One region of the Desulfitobacterium chlororespirans DSM 11544 genome, then DNA from elsewhere that is predicted to be linked to it. Evidence: predicted binding sites of a transcription regulator. Region 1 holds the regulator's gene; the other holds the start of a gene.
What was found. Region 1 encodes CtsR, which represses protease genes until heat stress. Its sites were predicted from a motif close to AAGGTCAANNAAGGTCAAAT; they were not measured.
Positions count from the first base shown of each region.

Region 1 (15,513 bases):
CAGCCAGGAGCATTAAAATCCGGTTGTAGTCGATTCCCGTAGCCGTACGGCGAGGCGGTCCATAGGTGGTGGGAGTCACGAGAGCCTGAATCTCCACCAGCAAAGGCCGGGAACCTTCCACGATCACCGCCACCGAGGAGCCGGGCGCCGTGGCTGAATTCTCTCCCAAGAACACTTTTGAGGGATTGGGAACCTCCACCAAACCATCTTCATGCATCTCAAAAACACCGATCTCATTGGTGGAGCCGAAACGATTCTTCACTGCCCTTAACAAACGATAAACATGATGACGGTCCCCTTCAAAATAAAGCACCGTATCCACAATATGTTCAAGGACTCTCGGTCCGGCGATAGCTCCGTCCTTGGTCACATGGCCGACAAGAAAGATGGAGATCTCCTCCTCTTTGGCTAACCGCATCAAAAAGGCCGCGCCCTCCCGCACCTGGCTCACACTGCCTGCGGCGGCCTGCAGCTCTTCTAATACCATGGTTTGGATAGAGTCGACGATTAAGAGACCCGGCCGCATAGCCAAAGCCACGTCCCGGACCACCTCCAGCCGGGTCTCTGTTAAAATATGCAAACGGGATTCCTTAATGCCCAGCCGCTCTGCTCTCAACTTAATCTGCTTCTCCGATTCTTCTCCGGAGATATACAATACATCCATGCCCTTGGCCAATAATCCCGCCGTTTGCAGAAGCAGGGTGGATTTGCCGATGCCCGGCTCACCGCCCAGAAGAACAAAGGAGCCGGGGACGATTCCCCCACCCAAGACCCTATTCAGCTCCTGACTGCCCGAGCTGACCCGTTCTTCCTCCCGGATCTGAATCTCTGTCAAAGGCGTCGCCTTCACCCCTAAGGGGGTACGCTTAGCAGCGGCACGCTCCACAACTTCTTCAACTAAGGTATTCCATTCCCCACAGCCCGGACATTTCCCAAGCCAACGAGGGCTTTCCTGACCGCAGGACTGACAAAAAAACCGCGTCTTCACCTTTGCCAAAACCCTATCCGCCTTTCCTCCGCATATGTTCTATAATACACTAACTCCCTCAAAGAGCTTTGGCTTGCGCCCAAAAGATAAGGTTGTGAATTCACCCAACCTAATTATTATACGGCGCAGAGGGCTCAAAACCCTTTTCATTCCAGTGTGATCCACTTAAGAATACAAAATTCATAGGGTTCCCCATCCACCATGCTCACCCCTGACACGTTTACGCCAGAGAAGACCATAGACTAACCCCAAGGCTAGTCTATGGCTGTTCATTCTTCTCTTAACCCGCAGACCGACTCAGCTGCCGCTCCGTCACTCCGCTGCATCGGCTTTTTTGTTTTTACGGGCTCTGACTTTGGCGAATTTCATCTTGTCCTCTACGGCCTCAACTTTGATTTTGTCCCCGGACTTAAATTCTCCAAGGAGAATCTTTTCCGACAAGTTATCTTCGATCAGGCGTTGGATAGCCCGGCGCAGAGGACGGGCGCCGAAGGTGGGATCATTGCCTTCTTTGGCAATAAGCTCAAGCGCGCTCTTTTCCACCTGGAGGTCATAGCCCTGTTCCTGGAGGCGGCCATTGACCTGCTTCATCAAAATCTCGGTAATCTTCAAGAGTCCTTCAGCTTGAAGGGAATGGAAGACCACAATTTCGTCGACCCGGTTGAGGAACTCCGGACGGAAGGTCTTTTTCAGTTCCTCCATCACCCGTGAGCTCATATTCTTGTACTCGGTTTCCTCATCCCTGCGGGAGGCAAAGCCCAAAGCTTCTTTCTTCATGAAGGAAGCGCCTACATTGGAAGTCATAATAATCACCGCATTGCGGAAATCCACCGTCCTGCCCTTGGTATCGGTGAGACGGCCATCCTCCAGAACTTGCAGCAGGATATTGAAGACCTCAGGATGAGCCTTTTCGATCTCATCCAGCAGGATAACACTATAGGGTTTACGGCGGATCGCTTCGGTTAACTGACCCCCTTCATCATGACCGATGTATCCAGGAGGGGCTCCCACCAGACGGGAAACCGCATGCTTCTCCATATATTCGGACATATCAATGCGAATCAGAGCGTCTTCCTCACCAAATAAGGCTTCTGCCAAAGCCCGGGCCAGCTCAGTCTTGCCCACTCCGGTAGGTCCGAGGAAGATGAAGGAGCCTACCGGGCGTTTGGGATCTTTTAACCCGGCACGAGCCCGCCGCACAGCGCGGGAAACAGCCTTCACAGCATCTTCTTGCCCCACCACCCGTTGATGGAGAACCTCTTCCAAACCCAGGAGCCGTTCGCTTTCTTCCTGAGCCAGCTTCTTCACCGGGATTCCCGTCCAGCTGGCCACGATCTGAGCGATATCATCGGCGGTGACCTGACTTTGGCTCACATCCCGTTTGCTCTCCCAGGTGTTGCGAAGCTGAGCAAGCTCTTCCCGAAGCTGATGCTCTTCGTCCCGGAACTTGGCGGCTTTTTCAAACTCTTGACCTAAGACAGCCGCTTCTTTCTCATTCTTCAGGGCTTCGATCTTTTCCTCCAAAGACTTGAGATCGGTTGGAGCCGTAAAGGTCGCCAGGCGCACTCGGGAAGCGGCTTCATCCATTAAATCAATGGCCTTATCGGGAAGGAAGCGATCCGAGATATACCGATCGGACATCTTCACAGCCGCTTCCACCGCTTCATCGGTAATCTTGGTCCGGTGATGGGCTTCATAACGATCCCGTAAACCCAGGAGAATCTGAACAGCCTGCTCTACTGTAGGCTCTCCTACGGTAATGGGCTGGAAACGCCGCTCCAGCGCGGGATCTTTTTCAATATATTTACGATATTCATCCAAGGTCGTCGCGCCAATGCATTGGAGCTCTCCCCGGGCTAAGGCCGGTTTGAGGATATTGGCCGCATCGATGGCTCCTTCAGCCGCTCCGGCCCCGATTAAGGTGTGAAGCTCATCGATGAAAACGATAATGCGGCCATCCACCCGAATCTCTTCCATGACCTTTTTCAGGCGTTCTTCAAATTCACCGCGATATTTACTTCCAGCCACCACAGCGGAGAGATCTAAGGTAACCACCCGTTTGCCCGCCAGGGTTTCGGGCACCTTATTATTGATGATCCGTTGGGCCAGACCCTCGGCAATGGCCGTTTTCCCTACACCCGGTTCGCCGATCAGCACAGGGTTATTTTTGGTACGGCGGCTGAGGACCTGAACTACACGCTCAATCTCGTCTTCCCGTCCCACTACCGGGTCCAGCCTGCCCTCCCGGGCTTGTTGGGTCAGATCCCGGCCAAATTCATTCAAAGCCGGTGTATTGGAAGCTCCATTATTCTTGGCTGCACCGGGCCCGGGAGCACCGCCGGGCATGGGAATATCATCCGGTTGGCCTCCTAAAAGCTGAACTACTTGCTTCCAAATTCTTTCCGGGCTCACACCGAGATTGCGCAGCACCCGGGCCGCTACACCTTCTCCTTCCATCAGCAGACCGAGGAGCAGGTGCTCAGTACCGATATAGCTGACCCCATGACGACGGGCTTCTTCATGAGCCAGCTCTATTACCCGTTTAACCCGGGGAGTCAGGCTCACCTCTCCGGTAAAGGGCTGGCCGATACCGGTCAGGTTACCGATTTGTTCCCGAATTTTCTCCGGAGTCACCCCGATGCCATGGAGGGATTTGGCGGCGATACCCTCCCCTTCAGCCACCAAGCCAAGCAGCAGGTGTTCTGTGCCAATCACATTGGAGCCCATGCGCTTTGCTTCGTCTGAAGCGAATTGCAGCGCTTTAAGGGCTTTCTCCGTATATTTTTCATTCATTTTTGATTTCACCATCCTTGTTTTAATCCATAAATCATTGCTCACTGAAAGAAGTCTCGTTTAATTTACTTCAGCCATAGCCTTGCGCATATAGCTGGCACGCTCCTGATCCCTTTGCTCCGGACTAAGCTCCCGCTCCAAGCCATATTGCAGGGAAGCCGGCAAAGTCTCCACCAACAGGGTACTGAAGCTTTGCTGACGCGGAGGAAGAATTCCCATATCGACTCCCAGGCGATCCAGGGACAGGCATTGCAGAGCATCCTCAGAGTTGAGAAGCCTGGCCTTTTCCAGGGTTCCCCGAGCTCTCCAGACCTTATCCTCGAGGACCAGGGGGGCCTCCCGGACCAAGCCTTCCCGGGCGTGAACCTCTTGTTCGATAATCTGTCGGGTCACCGCTTCCAGATGGGTGATGGTATCCTCTTCACTCTTGCCCAGAGTAATCTGATTGGATACTTGATAGATATGCCCAAAGGCTTGAGAACCTTCCCCATACAAGCCCCGGACAGCTAAGCCCAGATGATTGAGAGCCCCCAGCAACTGCTGCACACGGTTGGTCATGACCAGCGCCGGCATATGCACCATCACTGAGGCCCGCATGCCTGTGCCCACATTGGTGGGGCAAGCGGTCAGATACCCTTGGGCTTCCCGATAGGCGAAATCCAAACGTTCCTCCAACTGGTCATCCATGGTATTGGCCAGGAGATAGGCTTCCTTGAGCTGATCTCCCGGCAGCAGCACCTGGATTCGGAGATGATCCTCTTCGTTGACCATCACGGAAACCCGGTGATCCGAATTAATCGCCACCCCGCGAGCGCCCCGGGAATTGACCAAGGCCGGGCTGATCAGATGTTTTTCGATCAGCACATACTGCTCAATCGGAGTCAAATCCTTCATAGAATAATAGGTTAATTTATCCTGATCGATAGTCAGGGATTCCAGCTCAGCGGAGACTTTCTGTTCAATGTCCTGAGAGGCTTCCTGGGAAAGCCCCAAAGGGAAAGGCACTCCTTCCAGGTTGCGTGCCAGACGAATCCGGCTGCTCAGCACCACCGGCGTGTCCTTGTTTTCCTTCATCCACTCACTATTCATCAGCAAATGTTCTTTTCTCTCCATAGTCTCATCCCCCCAGCTTCTGCTCGAGTTCACGAATTTGGTCACGCACCACGGCGGCTGCTTCAAACTCTTCCTTGCGAATGAGCTGTTGGAGCTTTTCCTTGAGTTTTTCAATCTCCGCTTTTTCGCGCAGGTCGGCTCCTTTGCGGGCAGGAATCTTGCCCACATGACAGCCGCCTCCATGGATTTTGCGCAGGATAGGCTCCAGCTCCGACTGGAATTTATCGTAACAACCGCTGCAGCCCAGCTTTCCCGCCTGAGTAATCTCCGAAAGCCGGCGGCCGCACTGGGGGCAGGCTTCTTCCTTTAAGGCCTGGGCATTGGTGGTAAAATTAAAAAGGGACTGTAAGAAATCCGGAATAATTCCCGGGCTGAAAACAAAGCTCACTTCCGGAGCATTCTTAGCGCAGTGATCGCAAAGGTACAGTTTGACCATTTCCCCATTGACGATCTTGGTAAACTGAACATTGGCCTCTCTCTGTTGGCAATGTTGGCAGAGCATAGTGATCCCCTCCTGTTTAATGCAAATCCTCACGGCTTAAGGTCAGAAGGATTCGTTTCATCATATGAGCTCTGAGCGCGTTGGTGGTGGGGCTTTCCGGGCCCAGAGTATCCCGGTGGAAAACAGTACGAATGATTTCTTCTTCCCGCCGGGTAATAATCTCATCTTCAACCAGGCGCTGCAGCAGATTAAAGGCACGACTTTCTCCCAACTGGCTGCCGATAAGCTGCTTCATTATATTTTGAAAATCTCCGTCATCATGAAAGCCCAGGCGGACAATCCGCAGATACCCGCCGCCGCCGCGACGGCTCTCTACCAAATATCCCCGCTCCACGGAAAAGCGAGTATCAAGAACATAATTAATCTGAGATGGAGCACATGAGAACTCCTCAGCCAGAACACCCCGTTGCAGGATAACATAGCCCTCCGCCGCTTGTTCCAGGATCCGCTTCAAATAAACCTCGATGCGGTCCGCTAGATTTCCCATTACACGACACTCCCTTGACTATGACATTCTTTGACCTTATGACCTTCTTTGACCTTTGATTAATATTTTACCCTAAAAATGCATTTTTGCAAATACTTTCAGCAGATTCTTTCTGCCAGTCTTACCAAACTATCCTTCCCGATTTCTTATAAATCATTGCATAGTGTTATCCGGAGCGGGCAGAGGGAACCGGCTGAGGGTGATAAAAAAACTTCGTTTTTGCCAATCAAGCAAAAACGAAGTATGCCCATGTCCCCAGGGTGATGCATCCCGTTAAGGATAAGATGATATAGACTTTGGTTCCCGACCAAAAGGGCTGGTCCTCTGCCAGGAAGTCTTCAGCAAAGTCTTCATCGGTATCCTCTTTAAAATTAAAGCTTTCCCGGTCCTTTTCATTATGATTAAAGTTCCTGCCCTGACCCTCACTATTAAAAGGACCTCTTTCCGGAACCTTTGTCTGCTCAATATCCTTAAAGGAAGGCTTCTTCAGGTAGTCACCAGACTCAGCCTCTTTGGTCCCCGGGTCCACAGATTTTCTTAAGGGCCCTGCCGTCCGGGATGCGATATCCTCCCAATGAATCGTACCTTTTAATAGATAGTCAATCTCCTCTGAAGTGAGTCGAATTTCTTTTTCCTTCATGTCTGCACTACGCTCCTATTGGGTTTAACTTACACATTTTGGTATTCGCTAAAAAAAGAAAAAACCCTGCTTGCCATAGCAGGGCTAAAGGCCTATTTATCCAAGAATTTTGTACTAATTTGTCTGACTTTGCTGCGAATCACCTGATTCATAAAGCAGAACCGACCTAACTAAGCAGTGCTCAGCCTACTTCACAAGCAACACCGGAACCGATGATTTCTGCAATACCCGTTGGCTGACGCTGCCCAGGACAGATCCCGTGATAGGTCCATAGCCATGACTGCCGATAACCACCAAATCAATATCATCCTTCTTAATCTGATCGATAATCTTAATGACCGGATGACCAATCTCCAGCACCGTTTTCGTCGGCACTCCCTCCGCAGACACTTCTGCCATGGTCGCCTCTAAGGCCATCTGGCCGTTCTTTGCAACATCCTCCTGGGAAAAAATATAGCCATAAGGCACAGTGTTGCCCCAAAGAGCTTGAGGGGTATAGGTCACATGAATGAGTACAATTTCTGATTGAAAAAGTCCGGCCAGCTCGACAGCCGTCTTAAAGGCCCGCACAGAGAATTCTGACGCATCTGTTGGAACAAGTATTTTCTTATACATAGAAATTGCCCCCTTCTTTTAAAGACTCCCGGCAAGGATTCTTCTTACTTTAATTTTAAGTAGTTATTTTTCAAAAAGCAACTTATAATAGTGTTTTATAGGACATTTTTAAAAATGTAGCAGGTCGGCTTGTTAACCATCTCAGAAAGAAGTGGGAATTTTGCAACCCTATGTAAAATCATTCCGTTATGGCTGGAGCAGTTGGAGCATCTTAGTCATAGCCTTCATTACCGTCTTTTTTCACCGCTTATCCGTTGGCTCTGTAGCAGATGAACTGACCCGGGAAATTCCCATGAATTCAGTGACCCTGGGGAATCTGACCGCCATGAACTATTACGCCTACGCCCTGATGCAAATACCCGTAGGCATCCTGGTGGATCGCATCGGTGTCCGCAAAATCAACTTCTGCGGGCTCTTAGTCACAGCGGCCGGAAGCATTCTGTTCGGACTGGCCCATACCCTGGAAGCAGCCTACCTCTCCCGTTTCCTGGTCGGCATCGGTTCCTCGGTGATTATCGTCTCCATCTTCAAGATTCAAGCCACCTGGTTTCCTCTTTCCCGCTTCTCCGCCCTGTCGGGACTGACGTCCTTCTTTGGCAATTTCGGCTCCTTATTGGCTCTCTACCCCCTGACCTTTCTCTCCCTGACCTTCGGTTGGCGGAACGTCTTTTATTGGATGGCCGGCATCTCTCTTTTGTTGGCCCTCCTGGTACTCTGGGGAGTGCGGGATGCCAGGACGGAGATTTCCAGCCCCTCTCGGGAGACAGCCGCAGCAGGTTCAGCAGGTCCAACCGGTCCAACCGGCTCAATCAGCCCCTTAAACCGAAAACATTCCCAAGCCTCAGAACATACCTACACCGCAGTAAAGCCTCTTCCTTTCCTGGCCTACCTCAAGGAAAGCCTCTCCTGCGTTCTCAAGAATCCCCGGACCTGGCCCAATGTGCTGATCCTTTTCGCCTTTACCGGATCCAGCACCACCTTGCTGGGACTGTGGGGAATTCCCCTCATGACTCAACTCTACTCTCTCGATAAAGCCACCGCAGCGGGATATGTGACCTTTGCCACCTTCGGCTTTATCCTGGGCGCTCCTTTGCTCACCCTTTGGGTCCGTTTGCTGAAGGGTATCCGCCCAACACTTTTAGCCGGGACGGGGCTTAACCTGCTGTTGTGGATATACATCGCCATCATCGCCGGCGGCCGCCCGGCGGCAGAGCTCTGGCCCGCCTTTTTCTTCATCTTCGGCCTGCTCATCATGACTCATATTCTCGCTTTCTCCAATGTTACCGCTGTCAACCCTCTCCACTACAGCGGCATGGCCACAGCGATTACCAATATGGCCGAATTCATCGGCAGCTCCCTGGCCAGCTTAACCATCGGTCTGATTTTGGATTTCAGCGGCAATCCCAGTGCCGCCTGGTGGGTCATCCTGAGCATGGCTGCTTTAGGCTTTATGGCCGCTCTGTTGATAAAGGAACAGCCCGTTCCAGGGTAAAAAACAAAGAACCCTTTACGGGTTCTTCGCAATATCCTGATCTGGAGCAGTTTTTTAATATACTTCCGGCAGAGGCTTGAAATAGCCTTGAGGATGTTGGCAAGCCGGGCAAAGATCGGGAGCTCCGGAGCCCTCATGAACATAGCCACAGTTCTCACATTTCCAGGAGATTTTTTCATCTTTTTTGTAGAGAGTGCCATTTTCCAATTCAGCGGCCAAACGGGCATAACGCTCTTGATGGTGAGCTTCTACCGTGGCGATTTTGCGGAAGGCCACAGCGATCTCGGCATAGCCTTCTTCATCAGCAATATCGGCAAAAGTATTGTAGTCGATTACTTCTTCACCTTCACCGGCGGCTGCGCTCTTCAGGTTGGCCAAAGTATCCCGATAGTTGAGAGGATAATCGGCGTTCACACGGAAAACCTCCGTTTGATCACCGGCATATTTTTGCAGGAATTTATAGAACACTTTTGCATGCTCTTTTTCGTTGTCTGCAGTAGAGATAAAGATGTTTTGAATGGCTTGGTGTCCTTCATTCTTGGCGACGCCGGCGTAAAAGGTATAGCGATTGCGTGCTTGAGACTCCCCCGCAAATCCATTGACTAAGTTCTGAAATGTTTTTGAATCTTTGAAATCCATTGATACAAACCTCCCCGTTTTTACTTTTGGTAGTATACCAAGTATTGGTCTTTCTATACTCAGCTCAATACACTTTTGTTAAATTCTTCATTTAGCTTGCTTTTCCTGCCTCTTTTCCTAAAGTTTTTTAAAATCATTATTGATTACCTGATTTGGGAGACATTATCTTCCTGAAAATGGATTGTTATTTTTTCTTTCCAGTGATACGTTATTATGGCGGCTACTATCTTTAACTACATAAGAGGTTATACTATGAATACGCAGTACCTGAATAAACTCAATATGCCACGGCCCATCCTGGTTCTGATCATCGGGGGATTTATGCACTCAGTGGGCAGCTCCTTTATGTGGCCCCTGAACAGTATCTTTATGCATAATATCCTGGGGCGTTCCCTCACCGAGGCAGGAGCCCTTATCTCTCTGCAGGCTCTGGCCACCTTGGTGGGACAGTTTATCAGCGGTGTCCTGGCGGATCGCTTTGGTTCCCGCAGGGTTATGATCTATGGGTTGATCGGCGCGATTCTTCCCCTCATTTTAATCAGCTGCTTCCCTATTTGGGAAGTGTATGCCCCCGGCCTCCTTTTCTATGGTTTTGCAATCGCTTTCATTTTCGTCCCCATCAATGCCTTAGTATTTACCCTCTGGCCTGAAGGCGGGCGGCGGGGATTTAACCTGCTCTACGTGTTCAACAATGCCGGAGTAGCTGTGGGAACAGCTTTAGGCGGATTTATTGCCGCCCTGTCTTTTAAATTGGTCTTTTTGCTCAACGGTCTTTTCTTTTTTATTTATCTCTTAATGGTTCTTTTCTTCTTGCCTGCCAAAGATATTCAGAGCAAGCCCTTGAGCAAATCCCGGGTTAAAGTGCCTATATTTAAGGATCGCGGCTTCCCTGTTCTGATCGCTCTTTGCGCCGCTATCTTCCTTATGTGGGGTGCCTATATCCAGATCACCACCGTTCTGCCGGTGACCATGACGAATCTGGGGTATTCCTTGCCCCAATACAGTATTCTCTGGACCTTAAACGGCGTGATCATCGTCGCCTTCCAACCGGTCATCCATTGGATTATCCGCCATTGGGCGTCTACCCTCTCCCGTCAATTCTATGTATCCTGTCTATTTTACGCCATAGGCTTTCTGATCCTGCTGGGCAATTTCCCTTACCCCTCTTACTTTATGATGATGATCATCATCACCTTAGGAGAAATGCTGGTGCTGCCCGGTGTTCCGGCTGCGGCCGCTCTCATCGCCCCGGAAGGAAAAACAGCCACCTATCAGGGGGTAGTAGGGGGAGCTGCCTCCGGCGGCCGTGCCCTTGGCCCTATTCTGGGAGGATTGGCCTTTGACCATTACGGCGGCAACATGGCTTGGGCTTTGGCCCTGGTCTTTGTCAGCGTCGCCCTGTTGCCCTTCTATCTCTATCAGCGTCGGGAAAGAACCTTCACGCAGGGAACCGGCGCCAAGGAGCAAGCAATTTAAACTAATAAGCTAAAGAAAAAACACTAAAAGGATGAAATGCTATGCCACTACCGATTGTTGACTATAAATTCTGCCCCCAATGCGGGAAACCTCTCCTCAGCGTCGATTTCTCCGGCCAACACCGTCCTCACTGCCCGGATTGTTCCTTTGTCTTCTGGGGGAATTTCTCCTTAGGGGTAGGGGGAGTAGTCTGGCATGAGGGGAAAGTCCTCCTGGTTCAACGGGCCCATAATCCCGGCAAGGGGAACTGGACCATCCCCGGAGGCTATGTGGAACAAGATGAACAAATCGCCGTTGCCATCACCCGGGAAATCCGGGAAGAAACCGGCATCCACGCCAAGCCCCTTTCCGTCATTGCCTTGCGGGATCGCCCCGGGGAAAAGCATGATTCTTATATCGTCTTTCTCCTGGAATATTTAGGGGGCACTTTGCAGGGTGAGCCTGAAGAAATAAGCGATTTGGGCTTCTTCACCCTTGAGGAATGCGAAAATCTCCCCATCGCCCAGCTCAGTCTCAGTGTGATCAAAGCTTCCCGCACCCTGCTTATCCCCACATCTCCAGGCTTCCTGCCTCAGACAGGGGTAAAGATGATCGGTGGCGATCAGGCTATTTTGTATCAGATATCCAAAGAGCAGGAATAACAAAAGCAGCATGCCATCATAAAAAATGGCCATGCTGCTTTCTTAACCTTAGCCCCTGCCTCCATACAAGGTTTTTAGTTCCTCTTCCTTCATGGTAAAGCTGTGCTCATCATCCGGGAAATTCATACTTCTTACCTCATCCGCATAGTCCTGCAATCCCTTGAGCATGAGTTGATCAGCATTGGCATAAGCTTTGACAAACTTGGGAGCCCGGTTCACCCCATAGGTGAGTATGTCATGGTAGACGAGCACTTGTCCATCGGTATGAACACCTGCGCCGATGCCAATGGTGGGAATTGTCAAGGTCGTAGAAATTTCCTGGGCCAGCTGCTTGGGGATACATTCCAGAACCAGGGCAAAGGCGCCTGCCTCCTGGCATTCCTTCACATCCTCCAGCATTTTGCGGGCGGCTTCCCCATCTTTACCCTGAACTTTAAAGCCACCGAGAACTGCAGCAGTCTGAGGTGTCAAACCAAGATGGGACACTACAGGTATCCCCGCGCGGACAAGAGCTTTGATATGAGGGATCATTTCATCCGCACCTTCCACCTTCACAGCCTGGGCCCCTGTCTCCTGAATAAGCCTTGCTCCATTGAGCAAAGTATCCCTGATGGACAGATGGCAGCTCATAAAAGGCATGTCCGCCACGATAAACGTATTAGGAGCCCCGCGCTTAGCTGCTTTCCCATGATGGACCATGTCTTCCATGGTGACATAAACCGTAGAGTCATAGCCCAGCACCACATTGCCCAGAGAATCCCCCACAAGAATTATGTCCGCACCGGCTTGTTCGGCCTGCTTGGCTGAGGGGTAATCGTAGGCGGTAATCATGACAATCTTTTTCCCCTCATTTTTCATTACCCAGAAGTCTTTTGTTGTTTTCAACGCTTTTCCTCCTTTTTTCAGGAGAGAAGATAAAACTGAGCAACAAAAAAATTCCCCCTTGTCAGAAGGAACTCACAAAACACAGCACTGTTTTATCCCTCTGTCCCGGTCCGTATTGGCTACAGGCAGTATAAATTGAATGGTTCTCATGAAAAGGTGCAGTTCGAATGATACCGCCCAAATCAAGTATAGCAGATATTATCCGGATCGGCTACAGAAGAAAAACAACGGTTCCTGGCACCCCCTAAAACCTTGCAAACTCTTCGTATATCTGAATAAAACCATCCGTCATGATGACCGATGGTTTTATTCTTTGTTTATGATTCTTTCTATTAATCCAAAAGGAGGCCCATCATGAATAATTCCCCGGACTCTCAAGGGAAATGGCAATCTTATTTTAGCAAGGCCTTAGCAAAATGCCGCACCTTTAAGTTCCCTGCTTTCTATAAAAAACCCAAATTCTGGCGCAACCTGGCCATCCTGCTTTTGTTCGTACTGCTGGCCGGCCTGGGCGCCGGTTACTATTGGATCTCCACCCTGGATGTAAGCAAGCTGGAAAGCCCTCTGGCTAAGCCTACCTATATCTACGACCAGGCCGGCAACAAGATCTCACAGCTCTCCTCCTCCCGCATTGAGCCCGTAGCCCTGGAACAAGTCCCTCAGCTTACACAAAAGGCCATTATCGCTACCGAAGATAAACGCTTCTATGAACATCAAGGTGTGGATTTCCGCTCCATCCTGCGCGCCCTCAGCCAGGACCTGAAGACCCGGAATTTCTCCGAGGGGGGCAGCACCATCAGCCAACAGCTGGCGAAAAACCTTTTTCTCACCTCAGACAAGACCCTCAGCCGCAAGTTGAAGGAAGCCGGCTATGCCATTAAAATTGAAGCCACCCTCTCCAAAGAAGAGATTCTGGAAGCCTACCTCAACCATATCTATTTTGGGGAAGGCCGCTGGGGACTTCAGGAAGCCGCCCGTTATTATTTTGGCAAAAACGCTGAAGAGCTGAACCTGGAGGAATCCGCCCTTCTTGCCGGCATCCTCAAAGGCCCCACCATCTACTCCCCTCTCAAAGATAAGGAACTGGCTCTCCAGCGCCGGAACATCGTCCTTGCCATGATGGCCGACCAGGGCTATATTACCGCCAAGGAAGCCGCTCAGGCTACTGCAGCTCCCATCGCCCTGCGCACCAAGCCTTTAGATAATTTATCCGGCAAATACGCCCCCTACGTGGATTATGTCATCGAAGAAGCTATCAACCGCTATGGCTTTACAGAAGATCAGATTCTCACCCTTGGTCTGCAAATCCATACCCAAATGGATACCAAGGTTCAACAAGCCGCCGAAACCGTCTATAAAGATGACCAATTCTTCCCCCAAGGCCAGAGCGATCAAAAGGTCCAAAGCGGCATCGCCATTCTTGACCAGCATACAGGGGCTATCCGAGGTCTGGTGGGGTATCGGGGAGAAAGCGCTTTCCGCCAGTTTAACCATGCCTCCCAGCTCAAGCGCCAACCCGGTTCCATCATCAAACCCCTGATGGTCTATGGTCCCGCTTTGGAAAAAGGCTATCGCCCCGACGCCCTCCTCTATGACGGTCCTCTGGATCTGGACGGTTATGCGCCAAAGGATTGGGACGGCCAAACCCGGGGCTGGGTGACCATGGAAGAGGCCATTCAGCAATCCTGGAACATCCCCGCTGTCTGGTTATTTGAGCAAATCGGCATCGACACTGGAAAAGCCTTTGTGCAAAAAGCCGGCATCCCTTTAACTGAAAAGGATGCCCATTTAAGCCTGGCTCTGGGCGGATTTGCCGAAGGTGTCTCTCCCCTGGAGATAGCCCAGGCCTATACCGCCTTTGCCAATCAAGGACTCATGCACACAGCCCACGCCATCACCAAAATTACCACCGCCGACGGACATGTTTTAGCCCAAATGCAGCCGGAAAGTGTCCAGGTCACAGAGCCTGATCACGCCTATACCATGACCCTTCTTCTCCAAAATGTCATCCAGCAGGGAACCGCCCCTAAAGCCGCTCTGGGCAGTCGCCCCGTAGCCGGAAAAACCGGTTCTGTGGAGTTGCCGCCTACCCAAGAGTTTGCAGGTATCAGCAAGGGGCAAAAAGATGTCTGGTTTGTCGGCTACACTCCTGAGCTGACCGCTGCCATCTGGATGGGCTATGATCAAACGGATCGGGATCATTACCTCACCACCTCCGGCGGCTCCGGACCTGCCGTCGTCTTCCATGAAGTCCTCTCTTCAGCCCTCAAGGACACCCCTATCAAACCTTTTGAGGTTCCCGCCGGGTATGTGAAGGATTGGAATATCTGGCCCGAAGGCTGGGACGATCAGGATGAATACGACCAAAACAAGGATGACGACAAAGATAAAAAGGACAAAAAGGGGAAGAAGAACAAGAAGGACACCAAAGATAAAAACGAGTTCTGGGACATTTTTCAGGATCTATGGAACTAGTAACCTTATGTCCTGTCGTTATCTTTCTTAACAATTCTTAACCTATCCCGCGGCGAAGAGGCCAGCTCCTTGATGCCCTGGAGCCGCCGCGGATAGATCAGCAAATCGGCTTCGAGGGATTGGCAAAAAGTCTCGATATCCTCAGGATTAATGGTGAAATCCATGGAAAAGTAGGCAGGTTTACGCAGGGTATGAACCCAATCGGGACAGGTTTCATGACCTAAGGTAACCCTCAACGTCTCGATTTTTCCATTCTCTCCCCGAAGAGCTTGAAACAGGAGGTTAGGCTCAATAAACTCCAGCACCTCAGACTCCGGCTGTCTATAAAGTATATCCCGTGCCCATTTAATCAAAATTCCCACTTCCCAGGTTAATAGACTAGGGTCTCTTTTGACCCAGGTCTTTTCCCCATGTTTACAATAGACCTCCACAATCAGCCAATTGGAGTCAAACCCCAGATCATTGTCCTTATCAGGAAACTCATATCCCACAATCCTCAATGAGAATTCGTCTCCATGACTCCCTCTGAGCATAGTGCTAATCCTCCTTCTTCAAAGCGTCTTTCTTTACCTGTCAATAAGAATGGACTTTACCACAGCAAAATACTCGCGAAGATAAGCATTGGGGCTGATGTACCAAGGGGTGGAACAAGGCACTCCCACAGGATTCAGCCCATTGCGTTCGGCTAAAATCTTGGAACGAAACATATGAAAATCGCTGGTGATCACCAGCACTGGTTCAGCCGGATCAAAGCCCTCCAGTTGATC
Region 1 is NZ_FRDN01000003.1:516,771-532,283, forward strand. It holds gene radA (DNA repair protein RadA) at 1-997, opposite strand, end outside; gene BUA14_RS02320 (ATP-dependent Clp protease ATP-binding subunit) at 1,301-3,781, opposite strand; gene BUA14_RS02325 (protein arginine kinase) at 3,842-4,894, opposite strand; gene BUA14_RS02330 (UvrB/UvrC motif-containing protein) at 4,899-5,396, opposite strand; gene BUA14_RS02335 (CtsR family transcriptional regulator) at 5,413-5,883, opposite strand; gene BUA14_RS02340 (hypothetical protein) at 6,110-6,523, opposite strand; gene BUA14_RS02345 (universal stress protein) at 6,710-7,138, opposite strand; gene BUA14_RS02350 (MFS transporter) at 7,299-8,630, shown strand; gene rbr (rubrerythrin) at 8,685-9,269, opposite strand; gene BUA14_RS02360 (MFS transporter) at 9,522-10,745, shown strand; gene BUA14_RS02365 (NUDIX hydrolase) at 10,787-11,386, shown strand; gene panB (3-methyl-2-oxobutanoate hydroxymethyltransferase) at 11,435-12,271, opposite strand; gene BUA14_RS02375 (transglycosylase domain-containing protein) at 12,626-14,746, shown strand; gene BUA14_RS02380 (WapI family immunity protein) at 14,752-15,279, opposite strand; gene BUA14_RS02385 (YdcF family protein) at 15,313-15,513, opposite strand, start outside.

Region 2 (15,513 bases), on a different contig from region 1:
AATGTTTTTAATTGCGGAATAGTATGGATTAGTATTATCAGTCAATTCGACGCTTTTGGGGGGAATTTTCAAAAAATATATGTCACCAAACGCCCCTTCAATTCGTGTTAGTGGTGTAAGGAGGTGAGAGCATGAACCGCATATCCCGATCAGCGGAAGAAATCGAGAGCGTTATCAGAGAGTACAGCGATATGCTCTACAGAATCTGTTTGGTAATGCTTGGCTCACAGCAGAATGCTGAAGATGCTCTGCAGGATACTTTTGTGAAATATACTTCAAGGGCACCGGTTTTCACCGGGGCGGAACATCAGAAAGCCTGGCTGATCCGCGTGGCTGCAAATGTCTGCAAAGACATGCGCAGGTTTAATTTCCGTCATAAGCACATGAACATTGAGAGATTGTCGGAGTTCTGCAAATCTGAGGAGGACTCAGGTATATTGGAGGCAGTCTTCTCGCTGCCCGCACAGTACAGAATGGTTTTGTTTCTGCATTATGTCGAAGGCTATGATGTGGGCAGTATCGCGCATATGGCAGATATTTCGCCTGCAGCGGTGAAAAAACGTCTTCAGCGCGGCAGGGAAAAATTAAAGCTCAAATACACAGAGGAGGATTTCAGATATGAAAAAACACCAGTTAAGACAAGCATTTAGCGGCATGCATATCACAGCTGAACTACAGCAGCGCCTGATTGAGAATTGCACCCGTTCAGCGGCTGCGGAAGCCAAAGCCAAAGCTTATCGGCTCCCCAGAAGATGGCTCGCTCTGGCAGCGTCACTGACCCTATTTGTGGCATGTTTCTCTCAAACCACATATGGAAGTTCGTTCTATGAGAAATTTGTCGGCGTGGTTTTGGGCGGGCACACATACTACTTAACCGGCCCGGTTCCGGCGAATGATGTTCCTGATCCCAGCTTAACGAAGGACTCAAGCGAAGAAAACCACACCGACAGCCGCCGCCCTGGGTTCACTGACTTGGCCGAAGCGCAAGCGTATCTCGACTTTGAACTGAAACTCCCTACCTACCTTCCCGAAGGCTATCAGCTTGACAGGATCAGCCTGTATACCACCAATAACGATGCTATCAGCGGAGAGTATGCCGACATTTTCTTTACCAAAGGCAAGCGGCTTATCTATCTCCAGACAAGGCTCATGAACGAAAAAACAAGCTTTGCAACGGAACTGGGCAATATGAAGCTGACCGAAATCAATGGATACAGTGCGCTGCAGGGAAGAAAGAATTTAGATGTTGATATCAATGGCGTGATGTATATGTTCAGCGCATCGAAAGCCGATGTAGGCGCCGATGAACTGATAAAGATGGTGGAATCAATCGACTGATTTCAGCGAATCTAAATTTCCACTACGAATGGCCACCGAATGTTCATAGGGCAAAACAGGCTGACATAGCGTCAGCCTGTTTTTGTTGCGATACGCAAGGAATACCGGATATGGTATAATTTAAACATAACGACACTATCCCATCAATATCATTGGGAGGCAAAGCCATGTTGCAGGGAAAAAAGACCTTTCTCCGTCCGCTGGAGCTTGATGATATCCCCATTTTTTATCAATGGTATAACGACCAAAACCTTAATTATTGGGCGAATGCCGCCTGGCCTTTGAGCACAATGCTTAGTGAAGAGGAAATCGAAGAACGCTTTTTTACCCCCCAGAAAGAGGTTGGCCGCTATCTCATTCTCAATGAAGAGCAAAAGCCCATCGGAACCGTAGGTTATCGGGATGTCAATCTTCCCGCCCGCTCGGCGGTACTGTTCATCATTATCGGCGAAAGTGATTATTGGAACCGGGGCTATGGCACGGACGCTTTAAAAGTACTGATCGACTATCTTTTCTATCAGTGGAATTTTCATCGCCTGAGCCTTGACTTATGGGACGGGAATCTGCGTGCTTTAAAAGCCTATGAGAAACTGGGCTTTAAGGTTGAAGGCAGATTAAGACAGGCGCGCTTTGTCTTAGGTGAGTATCGCGATGCGATCCTCATGGGCCTGCTGCGGGATGAATATCTGGAGCACCATCCCCCTCATCCTCCCCAAAGGATCTAAATTTTCTTAAAGGGTTGAATTCATTAATAAGTTAGAGTATTATATATAAGTAATTGAATACCTCTGGGGATTGGTGAAATTCCATACCGGCGGTCAAGCCCGCGAGCCACTATGGCAGATCTGGTGTAATTCCAGAGCCGACAGTAAAGTCTGGATGAGAAGAGGAAATTAAAGTGCTGATGCGCTTTTTATTTGTCATGGTTTTTAGGCCCCAGAGGATGAACTCTGGGGTTTTTTATAGTGTTTTTATGGAAAACTAAGCAAAACTAACTCAAAGAGATGGGAAACGGCGGCGATCACATGGAACTTGACAATCATTACATGTCCCGGGCTCTGGAATTGGCAGCCCTGGCTATGGGCAGGACCAGCCCGAATCCCCTCGTAGGATGTGTCATCGTTAACGATGGCGCTATTGTCGGTGAAGGCTATCATCAAAAAGCCGGCACTCCCCATGCTGAAGTTCACGCTCTGCAGGCGGCCGGAGAACATGCCCGGGGAGCCACGGCCTATGTCACTTTAGAGCCTTGTTCTCATTTCGGGAAAACCCCTCCCTGTGCCGACGCACTGATTAAGGCGGGAATCCAACGCGTCGTCGTGGCTATGGTGGATCCCAATCCCTTAGTGGGCGGACAAGGAATCGCCCGCTTGCGGGAAGCCGGCATCCAGGTTGATGTGGGGCTTAAAGAAAAGGAAGCCAGGACCTTAAACAAGGGCTTTCTAAAGGCTATACAAACCGGCCTTCCCTTTGTCCTCTACAAATCGGCTTTAACCCTTGATGGTAAAATAGCGACGGAGTCGGGAGATTCCCAATGGGTTACCAATGAAGCCTCCCGTGCCTATGTCCACCGGCTGCGCGATCGCTTCGATGTGATTATGGTGGGCAGTGAAACCGTGCGCCAGGATAATCCTGCTTTGAATTGCCGGATTGGCGAAGGCCGGGACCCGGTGCGCCTGATCGTGGATGGAGCATTGAAAATTCCTCTGCAAGCCGCCGTACTTGCCTCCTCCTGCACGGCCCCCTGTCTCATCGCAACCACGGCTTCCGCTCCTTTGGATAAACTGGAAGCCTTGCAAGCTCTGGAGAATGTAGAGGTTTGGCAGTATGATTCACCCCGTTATGTTCCTTTAAAAGACCTGCTGGGGGATTTAGTCAAACGAGGTTGGAACTCCGTATTGCTGGAGGGCGGCGGTGGGCTGGCCGGCTCCCTGCTCCGCGAACAGCTTATCGATGAGGTGGAGTTTATCTATGCGCCCAAACTCATCGGCGGCAGAGGCCCTTCCCCTCTGACCGGGCTTGAGCTTCCTTTGATGGCACAGGCGATTCCTTTGGAATTCCTGGAGATCGACGGAGGAACCGGAGATCTTCGGGTCCGGGCCAAAGTAAATTATGCCGATTAAGCAATCATCCGATTAAGCAGTTAAGAGAGGTGAGTGAACATGTTTACCGGTATCATCGAAGAGTTAGGCAAGGTAGCGGATCTGAAGGTTCTCCCTGATTCCGCTCAATTGACTCTGGAAGGAACTAAAGTGCTTGAAGGCACCCAAATCGGAGACAGTATCGCCGTCAACGGTATCTGCCTCACGGTGGTGAAGATGCAGGGAAATTTATTTACCGTGGATGTCATGGCAGAAACTTTAAATAAAACCAATCTTAAAGAATGCAGCCGGGGAACGCGGGTCAACCTGGAGCGGGCTCTGCAGCTCTCCACCCGATTGGGCGGCCATCTGGTAAGCGGTCATGTGGACGGAGTGGGCACCATTCAAAAAATCACCCCGGTAGGAATTGCCCGGGTCTTTACCATCAAGGCCGCCCCGGAACTTTTAAACTATGTTTTGCCCAAAGGCTCCATCGCCATTGACGGCATTTCCCTTACCGTGGTGGATCTCCTCCCCCAGGCTTTTACCATATCTCTGATCCCCCATACCCGCCAGGAAACCACTTTGGGCTTTAAAGGCGTGGGTGATATAGTCAATCTGGAAACCGACCTGATCGGAAAGTATGTGGCACGGTTCATGGAGAAAAAAGAAGCCCCCCCAAAGGATTTATCCATGAGTTTCTTAGCCGAAAACGGCTTTATCTAGGTTAGATTTTAGACAGGAGTGATCAACATGGAATTTCGCTTTAACACGATTGAAGAAGCCATCGAAGACATTCGCCAAGGCAAAATGATTGTCGTTGTGGATGACGAGGAAAGAGAAAATGAAGGGGATCTGCTGATGGCTGCAGAAAGAGCAACCCCTGAGGCGATCAATTTTATGGCCACCTATGGCCGGGGTTTAATCTGTGTCCCCATGACCGCCGAACGCATTCAAGCCTTAAACCTTGAGCCCATGGTAACCCACAATACGGATCCCCATGGAACTGCCTTTACCGTAAGTGTGGATGGCTGCGACTGCACTACGGGAATCTCCGCTTTTGAGCGGGCCAATACGGTAAAAGTCCTGCTTGATCCTCAGAGCCGCCCAGAGAATCTCCGCCGTCCCGGACATATCTTCCCTCTTAAAGCCCGGGAAGGAGGCGTCCTGGTCCGTGCCGGTCATACAGAAGGTGCTGTGGACCTTGCCCGCTTGGCAGGTTTTCAACCGGCTGGGGTCATTTGCGAAATCTTGAAAGACGACGGCACGATGGCAAGGGTTCCCGACCTCATGGAATTTATTAAAAAACACGATCTCAAAATGGTTACCATTAAAGATCTCATTCATTTCCGACGCCAAAAAGAAAAATTAGTGGAACGGGTGGTCGGCATTGAACTTCCTACAGACTTTGGGGACTTCAAAGCAGTGGGCTATCGGAGTTTATTGGATGGACAAGAGCATATTGCCCTGGTCAAGGGGGATGTGGACGATGGTGAGCCGGTGCTGGTAAGAGTCCACTCAGAATGCCTGACCGGAGATGTTTTTCATTCCCGCCGCTGTGACTGCGGCGAGCAGCTTTCTGCCGCTCTGGAAAGCATTCAAAAAGAAGGCCGGGGAGTCTTGCTCTATATGCGCCAGGAAGGCCGGGGCATTGGGCTGCTCAATAAGTTGAAGGCCTATAAATTGCAGGAAGAAGGCAAAGATACTGTGGAAGCTAATCTTGCCTTAGGTTTCCCTGCCGACCTCAGGGATTACGGCGTAGGAGCTCAGATTCTGGTGGACTTAGGCATCCGCAAGGTACGGCTGATGACCAATAATCCCCGTAAAATCGTCGGTTTGGAAGGCTATGGCCTGGAGATTCAAGAGCGTGTTTCCATGGAAATGCCGGTTAAACCGGAAAACGAACATTATCTGCACACCAAGAAAATTAAACTGGGTCATTACCTGCCCGGCGTTCGTTAATAGTTTAGAGAATGCTTATACTTTAAGAATACTTGTGATTCACGATGATTAGAAAGGATGAAGAACTATGATGACTTATGAAGGTAAACTGATTGCTGAAGGATTAAAATTTGGGATTGTCGCCGCTCGTTTCAATGAATTTATCACCAACAAACTGGTAGGAGGTGCCCTTGACGCCCTCCTCCGCCATGGTGTTGCGGAAAGCGATATTGAAATCGCCTGGGTTCCCGGAGCCTTTGAAATCCCTTTAGTTGCGCAAAAGATGGCCGAAACCAAAAAATACGATGCCATTATCTGCCTGGGAGCCGTTATTCGCGGTGCCACACCCCATTTTGACTTTGTCAGTGCCGAAGTAAGCAAAGGGGTGGCCCATGTCGGTTTAGAAGCCAAACTGCCCGTTGTTTTCGGTGTTTTAACCACAGATACCATCGAACAAGCCATTGAGCGGGCCGGAACAAAAGCCGGCAATAAAGGCTTCGATTCTGCCATCACCGCCATTGAAACCGTCAATCTTTTAAAAATGATTCAATAATAAAAACTTTGATCAATAAAAACCTTTGATAATTCGGGATAAAATTGGATAGTTGTCCATAATATGTGCCTTGTCAAAGAAGGTTTATTTTCTTAGACTAAAGACTGAGTCTATATCTTTGATAAGGAGATGTGCGCATGACTTCACCTAATACCCTCTTGGCAGACATCGATGCTCAACTTGAAGCCGCGCGCTCTGGCAATCAGGATTCCTTGAATTGGCTTATTCAATACTATGAACCGGAAATCCGCAAAATTGCCTATAAGTATTTTCTCAATCGAGCCGAATATGATGACTTGCTCCAGGAAGGCCGGATTGCCATATACAAAGCCATCGTATCCTACGATCCCAGCTCGGAGATTCCTTTCCTACATTTTCTCCGTATGGTGATTAAGCGCAAGCTCATTGACAGCTTGCGCGCTCATAACCGGCAGAAACACCTCAATCTCAACGAAGCTTATTCCTTGAATAATGTTTTGGCTGACGATAAGACCGATTCTTTTATAAGCTTTGTGGCCACCCATGATGATCCTGAAAAAAAGGTGATCGCTTTAGACGAAACCCGCCTTTTTTTACAGGGACTTATGAATGGTTTTTCAGAATTAGAGCTCAAAGTGTTTCGCTATCATTACCTGATCGGCATGAAGCAGCGGGAAATCACCCAATACCTTGGTGTAAGTTCTAAGTCTCTGGATAATACCATCCAAAGAATACGCCGTAAAGTGATCGCCTATCGCGACCGCGAAGCAGTCGGTTGAACAAGACTTCTTTCAGTGATAAATCCAGATCATTAAGAAATCCCCGAAAATGAACCAATGAACATTTCCGGGGATTTCTTTTTACTTTATTTCTTATTTTATTTAGTGATCACTTTCAATATCGGGGTCCGGGGTATCATCCAGAGCATTTCCCGCTCCCTCGGCAGCAAGAATCTCCTTGGCATGCTTAAGACAATCCTCAGGCACATAGATCTCGACCCCATTAACAATACCATAGGCCGCCTTCAGATTTCCCAGCCCGGGATAGGCCTTTTGAGCGGGGATATGCCCCTGCTCAAGCAGACCGCTCACGATATCCGCTTCTACTTCCGTCGTGACATTGGTCAAAAAAACCCACCTATTCATTCTTTCTTAACTTCCTTCTCATTGCCTTTTTTTGAAGAGAGTCCTCTGTTAATCAAGATGACGACGATCAAGACACCGGTAATGATGAGACGAATGTTCGGTTCAAGCCGCCCGGAAAAGAAAATAAAAATCATGGCTATAGCAAATATAATCAGATCTGTTTTTGAATTCTTCATGGGACACTCCCTTTTGCCAATACTATTCTGCCACAACATGGTGCCAATTCTAGTTTATAGTGTTCCCGGGCAGGATGCAAGCACCTTATTCCGACTTTTTAAACAGAAGCTCGCCCTGAGGGTCAAGTTCGACCAGAACATGATCCCCTTCATGAAGGATTCCCTGCAGGATTTTCATGGCCAAAGGATTTTGGAGGTTTTGCTGGATCACCCTTTTCAGGGGTCTTGCTCCATAGATCGGATCATAACCTTGTTGAATGATTTTATTTAACGCCGCTTCAGAGAGCTCCAGAGTCATTTTGCGGGGAGCCAGATAATCACGCAGCTTATTGATTTGTATCTGCACGATGGAACCAATATGCTCCTGACCGAGTGGGTGGAAAACGATGATTTCATCCAACCGATTCAAAAACTCCGGCCGGAAATGCAGCCTGAGTTCCTCAGTGACCCGGGAACGCAGCACTTCCTGGGCCGCTCCTGAGGCCGTCAATTCCTGAATCAAGGGGCTGGCGATATTACTGGTCAGAATGACTACTGTATTCTTAAAATTAACCACCCGTCCTTGCCCGTCGGTTAAACGGCCGTCATCGAGGAGCTGCAGCAACACATTAAAAACATCCCCATGAGCTTTTTCCACTTCATCAAAGAGGACCACACTATAGGGTTTGCGCCTTACTGCTTCCGTCAGCTGGCCCCCCTCTTCATAGCCTACATACCCCGGAGGAGCGCCGATCAGGCGGGAAACGGTATGCTTTTCCATATATTCGGACATGTCGATACGCACGATCCCCTGGTCATCATCAAAGAGAAATTCAGCCAAAGCTTTGGCTAACTCCGTCTTCCCTACCCCTGTGGGGCCGAGAAACAGGAAAGAACCTAAGGGCCGGTTGGGGTCCTGCAGGCCGGCCCGGGATCTGCGGACAGCATCGGCTACCGCTTTCACAGCCTCCTCCTGCCCGATCACCCGCTGATGGATGCGCGCTTCCATATGGACCAGTTTATCCATTTCGCTTTCCAAAAGTTTGGCAACGGGAACCTGGGTCCATTTGGCCACTACTTCGGCAATGTCCTCTTCCCCTACTTCCTGCTTGAGTAAGGTGTTCTTCCGGTTGCGAAGCTGCTCTTCCAAAGCGTTGAGTTCCTTCTCCAGCTTTGGCAATATGCCATATTGCAGCTCAGCCGCCTTGTTATAATCGAAAGCCTGCTGGGCCTGTTCCATTTTCAGGCGGTTCTGATCGATGTCTTCCTTGAAGGAGTTGATTCTGGCCAGAACTTCTCTTTCCCCTTGCAGCTGGGCTTCCAGGGCACTGCGTTCTTCTTTGAGGTTAGCCAGATCTTCTTCAATCTTTTCCAGGCGTTCCTTGCTGCCTTCGTCTTTTTCCTTCTTTAAGGCCTCCCGCTCAATCTCCAGCTGCAGAATCCGGCGCTTGATTTGATCCAATTCATAGGGGTCACTGGTGATCTCCATACGCATGCGGGCAGCAGCCTCATCAATGAGGTCGATGGCTTTATCCGGCAGGAAACGATCGCTGATATAGCGGTCGGAAAGAACTGCGGCGGCGATAATCGCTCCATCGGTAATTCTTACGCCATGATGGGTTTCATAGCGTTCTTTGAGCCCCCGCAAAATGGAGATGGTATCCTCAACACTGGGAGCTCCCACCGTAACCGGCTGAAAGCGCCGTTCCAGAGCGGCATCCTTTTCAATATACTTGCGGTATTCATCCAAGGTTGTGGCTCCCACCATATGCAGCTCACCCCGGGCCAGCATGGGTTTAAGCATATTGCCGGCATCCATGGCCCCTTCAGCTGCTCCCGCTCCCACCACTGTGTGCAGTTCATCGATAAACAGGATGATATCTTCCCGTTCCTGAACCTCTTTAAGCACCGCTTTAAGCCGTTCCTCAAATTCTCCCCGGTATTTCGCTCCGGCGATCAAAGAGCCCATATCCAAAGCAATAATCTTCTTATCTTTCACCGATTCGGGAACATCACCACGGACGATCCGCTGTGCCAACCCTTCGACAATGGCGGTTTTTCCCACACCAGGCTCTCCGATCAGAACAGGGTTGTTCTTGGTCTTGCGGGAGAGAATCTGGATGACGCGGCGAATTTCTTCGTCCCGGCCGATGACCGGATCAAGTTTTCCCCGGCGGGCTTGTTCGACAAGATTGCGTCCATATTGTTCAAGGGCCCGGAAGGTTCCTTCCGGCGTCTGGCTCGTCACCCGCTGAGTCCCTCTCACCTCACGCAAAGCCTGCAGCAGCTTCTCCCGATTCAGACCCTCTTGTTTTAAGATTTTCTCCGCTGCTCCCCCGCCTTGACTGAGAGTCGCCAGCAAAAGATGCTCGGTGCTTACATAGTCATCCTTAAAGGTCTCCATCTCATCATGAGCCGAGACCAACACCGTCCGCAGACGGGGTGAAACGGTCAGCTGAACATTAGCTCCCATCATGCGCGGGAGGCGATTAACCTCCTGGCGTACTTTTTGAACCAAAGCCCCCACCGGGATATCAAGCTTGGTCAGGACTTGGGGAACGACCCCCTCTCCCTGTTCCAGGAGAGCTAAAAGCAAGTGCTCAGGCTCCACTTGGCTGTTGCCATTACGCTCCGCCATCGTTTGCGCTTGAATAATGGCCTCCTGAGATTTTTGGGTAAAGCGGTTCGTATCAAAAGACATGGCAATCCCTCCTTGATCAATGCCTAACTAGTTTTGGTAAAATTTTATAGTTCTATTATAGATCCTTTTATCAGCAAAGGTCAATATTGGTCAGAAATAATTCTGATGTTTTTTGACCTTTATATGTTGAAAAACCCCCTAAGCCTAACCGCCCAGAGGGTAAAAAGATTTCTTAATTCTTAATCCTTAATCAGCTCAAGCAAATCCTTTTTCACAGCTTCCAAAGTGGTGGGGAGTTCTTGTGGGTTAACGCCCCTGATATTGAAATAAAACTTAATTTTCGGCTCTGTTCCTGAAGGACGGGCCATCACAAATCCTCCGCCCTGGAAGGAATAGCGGATCACATTGGACTGAGGAAGAGCAAGATCATAACTATGGCAGGGCTCAATCATCCTTCTTCCTTTTCTCAGCTCATAATCGTCAATGCAGGCGATAGCAATTCCACCGAAGGACTTAACATCGGTCTCACGGAGTTTAACCATCATCTTCTCCATTTGCTCTTTTCCTGCTTTGCCTTCTAATGTAATGGAGATCTGAGCGTCGATAAAATAACCGTACTTTTCGTAAATTTCCTCCAGAACCTCCAGTAGGGAACGGCCTTCTTCTTCCTGATAGTAGAGAGCGGCTTCCGCCAGCAGGAGCGCAGCGATCACCGCGTCCTTATCCCGCACAAAATGCCCGGCTAAATAACCATAGCTCTCTTCAAAGCCGAACTGGAAATCTCCGCTGCCCTGAACTTCCATTTCCTGCTCTTTCTCGGCGATGAATTTAAAACCGGTGAGAACATTTTCCACCTGGACTCCCAAGTCTTTGACCAGGAGATCCGCCAGATCGGTGGAGGCAATGGTCTTGATGACGACGGCATTAGGGGGCAGAATACCCAGCCGCTTCTTTTGGGTGAGCAGATAATAGCTCAGGAGGGTCCCCACCTGATTCCCGGTGAGCTGCCGGTAATCGCCCTGAGGGGTGCGCAGAGCCATGCCCAGACGGTCTGCGTCAGGATCGGTGGCGATTAACATCTGGGCCTTTCTGGCTTTGCCGTAGCTTTTGGCCAGATCAAAGGTGGAGGGGATTTCTGGATTAGGGTAAGGAACTGTCGTAAACTCCGGATCCGGTTTCTCTTGTTCAGGAACCGTAAATACGGAATAGCCCATCTCGGTGAGGATTCTGTTGATCAGCACATTCCCTGCCCCATGCAAGGGAGTATAAACGATGGCCAGATTGCTTCCCTTGGTCCGGGAAAGCTCCGGATATAAGGCCAGCTCTCTGACCTTGCTCAAATAAACGGCATCGATCTCTTCCCCAATCTCAACCAGCAGTCCCTTGTCCCGGGCTTCCGCCTCCTCAAGGGGGAGAATATCATCCCAAGCCTGATGAGCTTTGATATGAGCCAGAATCCGGTCCGCACGATCCGGCGGGACCTGGCCGCCGTCTTCCCAATACACCTTATAGCCATTATACTCCTTGGGGTTATGGCTGGCGGTAATCACCAGGCCTGCCTGAGCTTTGAGGTGGCGAACGGCAAAAGAAAGCTCAGGCGTGGGGCGCAGATTCTCAAACAAGTAAGCTTTAATGCCATTGCCGGCCAGTACTAAAGCAGCCTCTTTGGCAAAGCGATCGGAAAAACGGCGGGAATCGTAGGCAATCACCACACCCCGGTTCTTCCCTGCTTCTCCCTCTTCCAGAATTAAGTCCGCCAAGCCTTGAGTTGCCTTGCGGATAACATAGATATTCATGCGGTTGGTCCCGGCACCGAGCACCCCCCGCAGTCCTCCGGTGCCAAATTCCAAATCCGTATAGAAGCGGTCCTCGATCTCTTTCTCATCGTTAATAGCGGCCACTTCAGAGCGCGTATCCTCATCAAAGTAGGGGTTGTTCAGCCAAAATCGGTAACGTTCTTGAATCATCGGCTTCTTCTCCTTCCATATCAACTATGGTCAAGCAAGGGCTATCTTGCCGCAGCAAGACTCTCTAAGGTGCAAAAGAAGCTCACAGAGTGATCTGCAAGCTTATCTTATGGTAAAGAAAACCCGACTTCGCCGTTTTCATACCTTACCAAAGGCGAAGTCGTTGGTTGCACTTATGCTGGAGGAAAGTAGGCAAGGTCGTTATACTTTCCTCCAGTGGAACATAAACGCTGTCTCTTAAATACTGCTTTCGAGTCGGGGATAAACCAGCAGTCCCACGAGGCCCGGCCCCGTATGCACACCTAAAGCAGGGCTGATCTGACCAAAAAAGACTTCTGTCACGTTGGGATGCTCCCGGGCTACTTTTTCCAAATCGCGGGCTTCTTTTTCCGAACCGCCATGGACAATGGCCACACTGGCAATACTCTCCTTCACGTGGTCCAGGAGAACCTGCTTTAACCGCTTTAAGGACTGCTCCCGTCCGCGCACCTTGGCAAAGGTAAAATATTTACCTTCTTCATTAATCGAGATAATGGGCTTAAGGTTCAGCAATTCACCAATGGTACCGGCAACATAGCCGATTCTCCCACCCTTTTTCAAATACTCTAAAGTAGAGATAACATAATAGCCCTTGATTTGTTCAACCGCCTTCTTCGCTGAAGCCACCACTTGCTCAAAGTCCACAGTTCGCCGGCTTTCCCGGGCAGCCTCAATGACAGTCATCCCCAGGCCCATCGAGAGGGTCTTGGTGTCTACAACTTCAATGATCATGTCTTTAAATTCCTGAGCGATCATGGAAACAGCCTGATATGTACCACTAAGTCCACTGGATAGATGTAAAGACAGAATATGGGTCACCTTCTGTTCCCGCAAGCGGTTAAAGACCGCCTGAATCTCAGCGAGAGAGGGCAACGATGTTTTGGGAACCTCCTGTTCCAAAGAATCATAAACTTCCTGGGGCGAGATATCGACCCGATCCCGATACTCGCAGTCACGATAAATTATATGTAAAGGTACGACTTCAATGCCATATTCTTCAATAAGCTCTGGCTCTAAATCACAAGCACTGTCCGTGACGATGGCAATTTTGGTTTCCTGGGAATTAATTGGCTCCGCCATACGCAAATATCCTTTCTATTCTATATTTTTAACGGGATAATGTACTAATCCATCCTAAAGCAAGTATAGCACAGTCCTCCCATTATTTTTAGATCAAGTTTCACAATTTAATCACATTCATTTTATAGCTGAGCAAGAATTAAGGCTTTTTCACGAACTTCCTGAAGAGCTGAAGGATGCTGCTCAATATCCCCGCTCTGATCAATCCCCTTATAGGTACAACTCCCATAGTATTTGATATCCAAGACATGATACAGATTCTTTACAGCCCGCTCAGCGCAGGCAAAAACATCCGGGAATTGAGTTCCTGCCGTTGAGAGGAAAAGGCCATAACGAGGCAACCGTTCCGAATCGGTAATTACAGGTTGTTTAAAGACATATTTTAAAGCCCAAAAGGTCTGCATGCGATCGATCACTGCTTTGGTTTGAGCGTTAATTCCCATAAAAAACACAGGCGCTGCCACAATGATCCGGTCAGCGGCCACAAGTCGTTCCTGAAGATATTGAATATCATCTTTTTGAACACACCGGCCGGTTTTCGAACAGGCGTTGCATCCTAAACACGGTGAGTATTGCAGATCACGGATATTAATGATCTCGGTGGAATAGCCTGTTTCAGCCAAGGCATTCATAGCTGCTTTTAATAAACGATCCGTGTTTCCGTTGCGCCGCGGACTCCCAGCAATACCTAAGATATGTGGTTTCAATAAAAGTCACCCCATTATTCACATTATTATGTCTGTATTATACATGAAATGCCATAAATAGTAAAAGCGAGTTGCCTACTCGATGAGGAACTCGCTTTACCTGGGTGCACAGAAACTATCTAGGTTAGACATCGTTTGTTGGGTGACCGACAAATTACCAGATCCTTTCTATGGATTCAATTGGCTTTGCTGCTCATTACTGTGGTTTGCAGCTGATTCTTGAATTAGGACCCTTAATGGATTCCAATCCAATCGAAGCTAGTATCGCTTCAATCACAAGCTTTTCGTTATCGCTCATTAAACTCCCCCCTTCTACTCTATTTCTCAATCATAACAAATTTATCATTTTTTGGCAATAGGTAAATACAGGATCTCCTTTTGCCCATCCTTCACCCTCACTTTTTCAGTATATGCGCTCTTTTGATGATTATGTCAGCAAAGATAATTTACTTCTATTCTATGTTGGCAGACTGGATAGGGTGCATAGGATAGATCATTTCATATTGAATATCGCTGGGATTTACTCCCTGTCGGCTCAGATAAGCCGTCAGCCAATCCTTAGGCTGATTGGTCAGAACAAACTCCCCTTGGCTAAGGCTTAGAACGGAGCTTATCAGCCTCTCCGCCTGTTCCCAGGCCATGGTCCAGGCGTCCAACACCACATGGCTTTCCTGGGGCATCAGTATGCCAGCCGTTCCCTCCGCATTCAGCCAAGCTCTCAGTGCTGTATAGCGCCTAAGATATCCCTCCTGCCTCTGCCAGGGAGGGTGAAAACCGGCTTCATGTCTTGCCTGAAAGTAATCGGACAGGTTTGCTTGCCGCAAAGAGCATCCCCGGCCCGCATTGGCGCAGGCCAAAGGAATCCCATCCTGGTACCGGTAAACATAAAGGTCGCGTTTTTTTTGAAAACCGATCCCTTCATAGCTCTTAGCGGCATAATTGTGACTTAAAACTTCAAGCTGAATTCCCTTCAATTCCAGGGACTCCGCTCTTGCCAGTTGATCCTCTAAAAGGGGGCGAAACAGCCGCCGCCCCCTAAACTCCGGATCGATACAAGTTCCCGCAATCCAGCCCATCCGGTCTTCCAGGGCTAAAAGAGCAAAGCCGAGAATCCGCTGGGAATCTCTCAAGGCCGTGGAATGGGACAAATCGATCCGGCACTTCTCCAACCAGGCTTGCATTTGTGCTGTTGAGTAGCGGATTTCGTAGGAATAGCCCTGCCAGCAACGATTCCAGGCCAGAGTGAGCTCTTCAATGCCGACATCCGCCAGATGTGAATAGTAAAACATGAACGGCAGGCTCCTTATCCCAACTACAGTTTAGGGGTGAGAACAGAGGGATTAACGCAGTGTGGCGGCCGCTGCCCCTGCAGAGATGCAAGCAAATTCTGAGCAGCCAGCCGCGCCATTTCCCGACGGGTTTTAACGGTTGCGCTGCCGATATGGGGAAGGGCCACACAGTTCGTCAGAGTCAGCAAGGGATGATCTGTGGGCAAAGGTTCCTGAGCAAAGACATCAAGACCAGCTGCATAAATCTGCTGCTGGGCTAAAGCTTCATAGAGATCTTCTTCATTCACTATGCCTCCCCGGGCCGTATTGATCAATATCGAGGTAGGCTTCATGAGCTCCAATTCCCTTTTGCCGATTAAATTCCGGGTCTCAGGAGAATAGGGAGTCAAAATACAGACAAAATCCGCTTCCTGCAATAATTCGTCCAGTGAACGGTATTCAATCCCCAGGCTTTCTTCCAGCTCCGGCTTGGGGGTCCGGTTATAATAGATGATCTTCATGTCAAAGCCTTTCGCTCTCTTGACTAAAGCCTCGCCGATTCTCCCCATGCCTACTATCCCTAAAGTGGCACCAAAAATATCCTGACCGGCTAAAAGCA
Region 2 is NZ_FRDN01000014.1:176,767-192,279, forward strand. It holds gene BUA14_RS21230 (RNA polymerase sigma factor) at 132-650, shown strand; gene BUA14_RS21235 (DUF4367 domain-containing protein) at 619-1,338, shown strand; gene BUA14_RS21240 (GNAT family N-acetyltransferase) at 1,506-2,063, shown strand; FMN riboswitch at 2,119-2,233, shown strand; gene ribD (bifunctional diaminohydroxyphosphoribosylaminopyrimidine deaminase/5-amino-6-(5-phosphoribosylamino)uracil reductase RibD) at 2,343-3,461, shown strand; gene BUA14_RS21250 (riboflavin synthase) at 3,501-4,145, shown strand; gene BUA14_RS21255 (bifunctional 3,4-dihydroxy-2-butanone-4-phosphate synthase/GTP cyclohydrolase II) at 4,173-5,381, shown strand; gene ribH (6,7-dimethyl-8-ribityllumazine synthase) at 5,449-5,913, shown strand; gene BUA14_RS21265 (sigma-70 family RNA polymerase sigma factor) at 6,051-6,671, shown strand; gene BUA14_RS21270 (putative signal transducing protein) at 6,774-7,037, opposite strand; gene BUA14_RS21275 (hypothetical protein) at 7,034-7,213, opposite strand; gene clpB (ATP-dependent chaperone ClpB) at 7,299-9,893, opposite strand; gene BUA14_RS21285 (phospho-sugar mutase) at 10,073-11,800, opposite strand; gene BUA14_RS21290 (DegV family protein) at 12,038-12,919, opposite strand; gene BUA14_RS21295 (flavodoxin family protein) at 13,042-13,626, opposite strand; gene BUA14_RS21300 (GNAT family N-acetyltransferase) at 14,079-14,915, opposite strand; gene BUA14_RS21305 (2-hydroxyacid dehydrogenase) at 14,939-15,513, opposite strand, start outside.
Region 2: clpB (ATP-dependent chaperone ClpB) is a predicted target of CtsR. The motif match lies at 9,994-10,013, and genes of this name have one in related genera.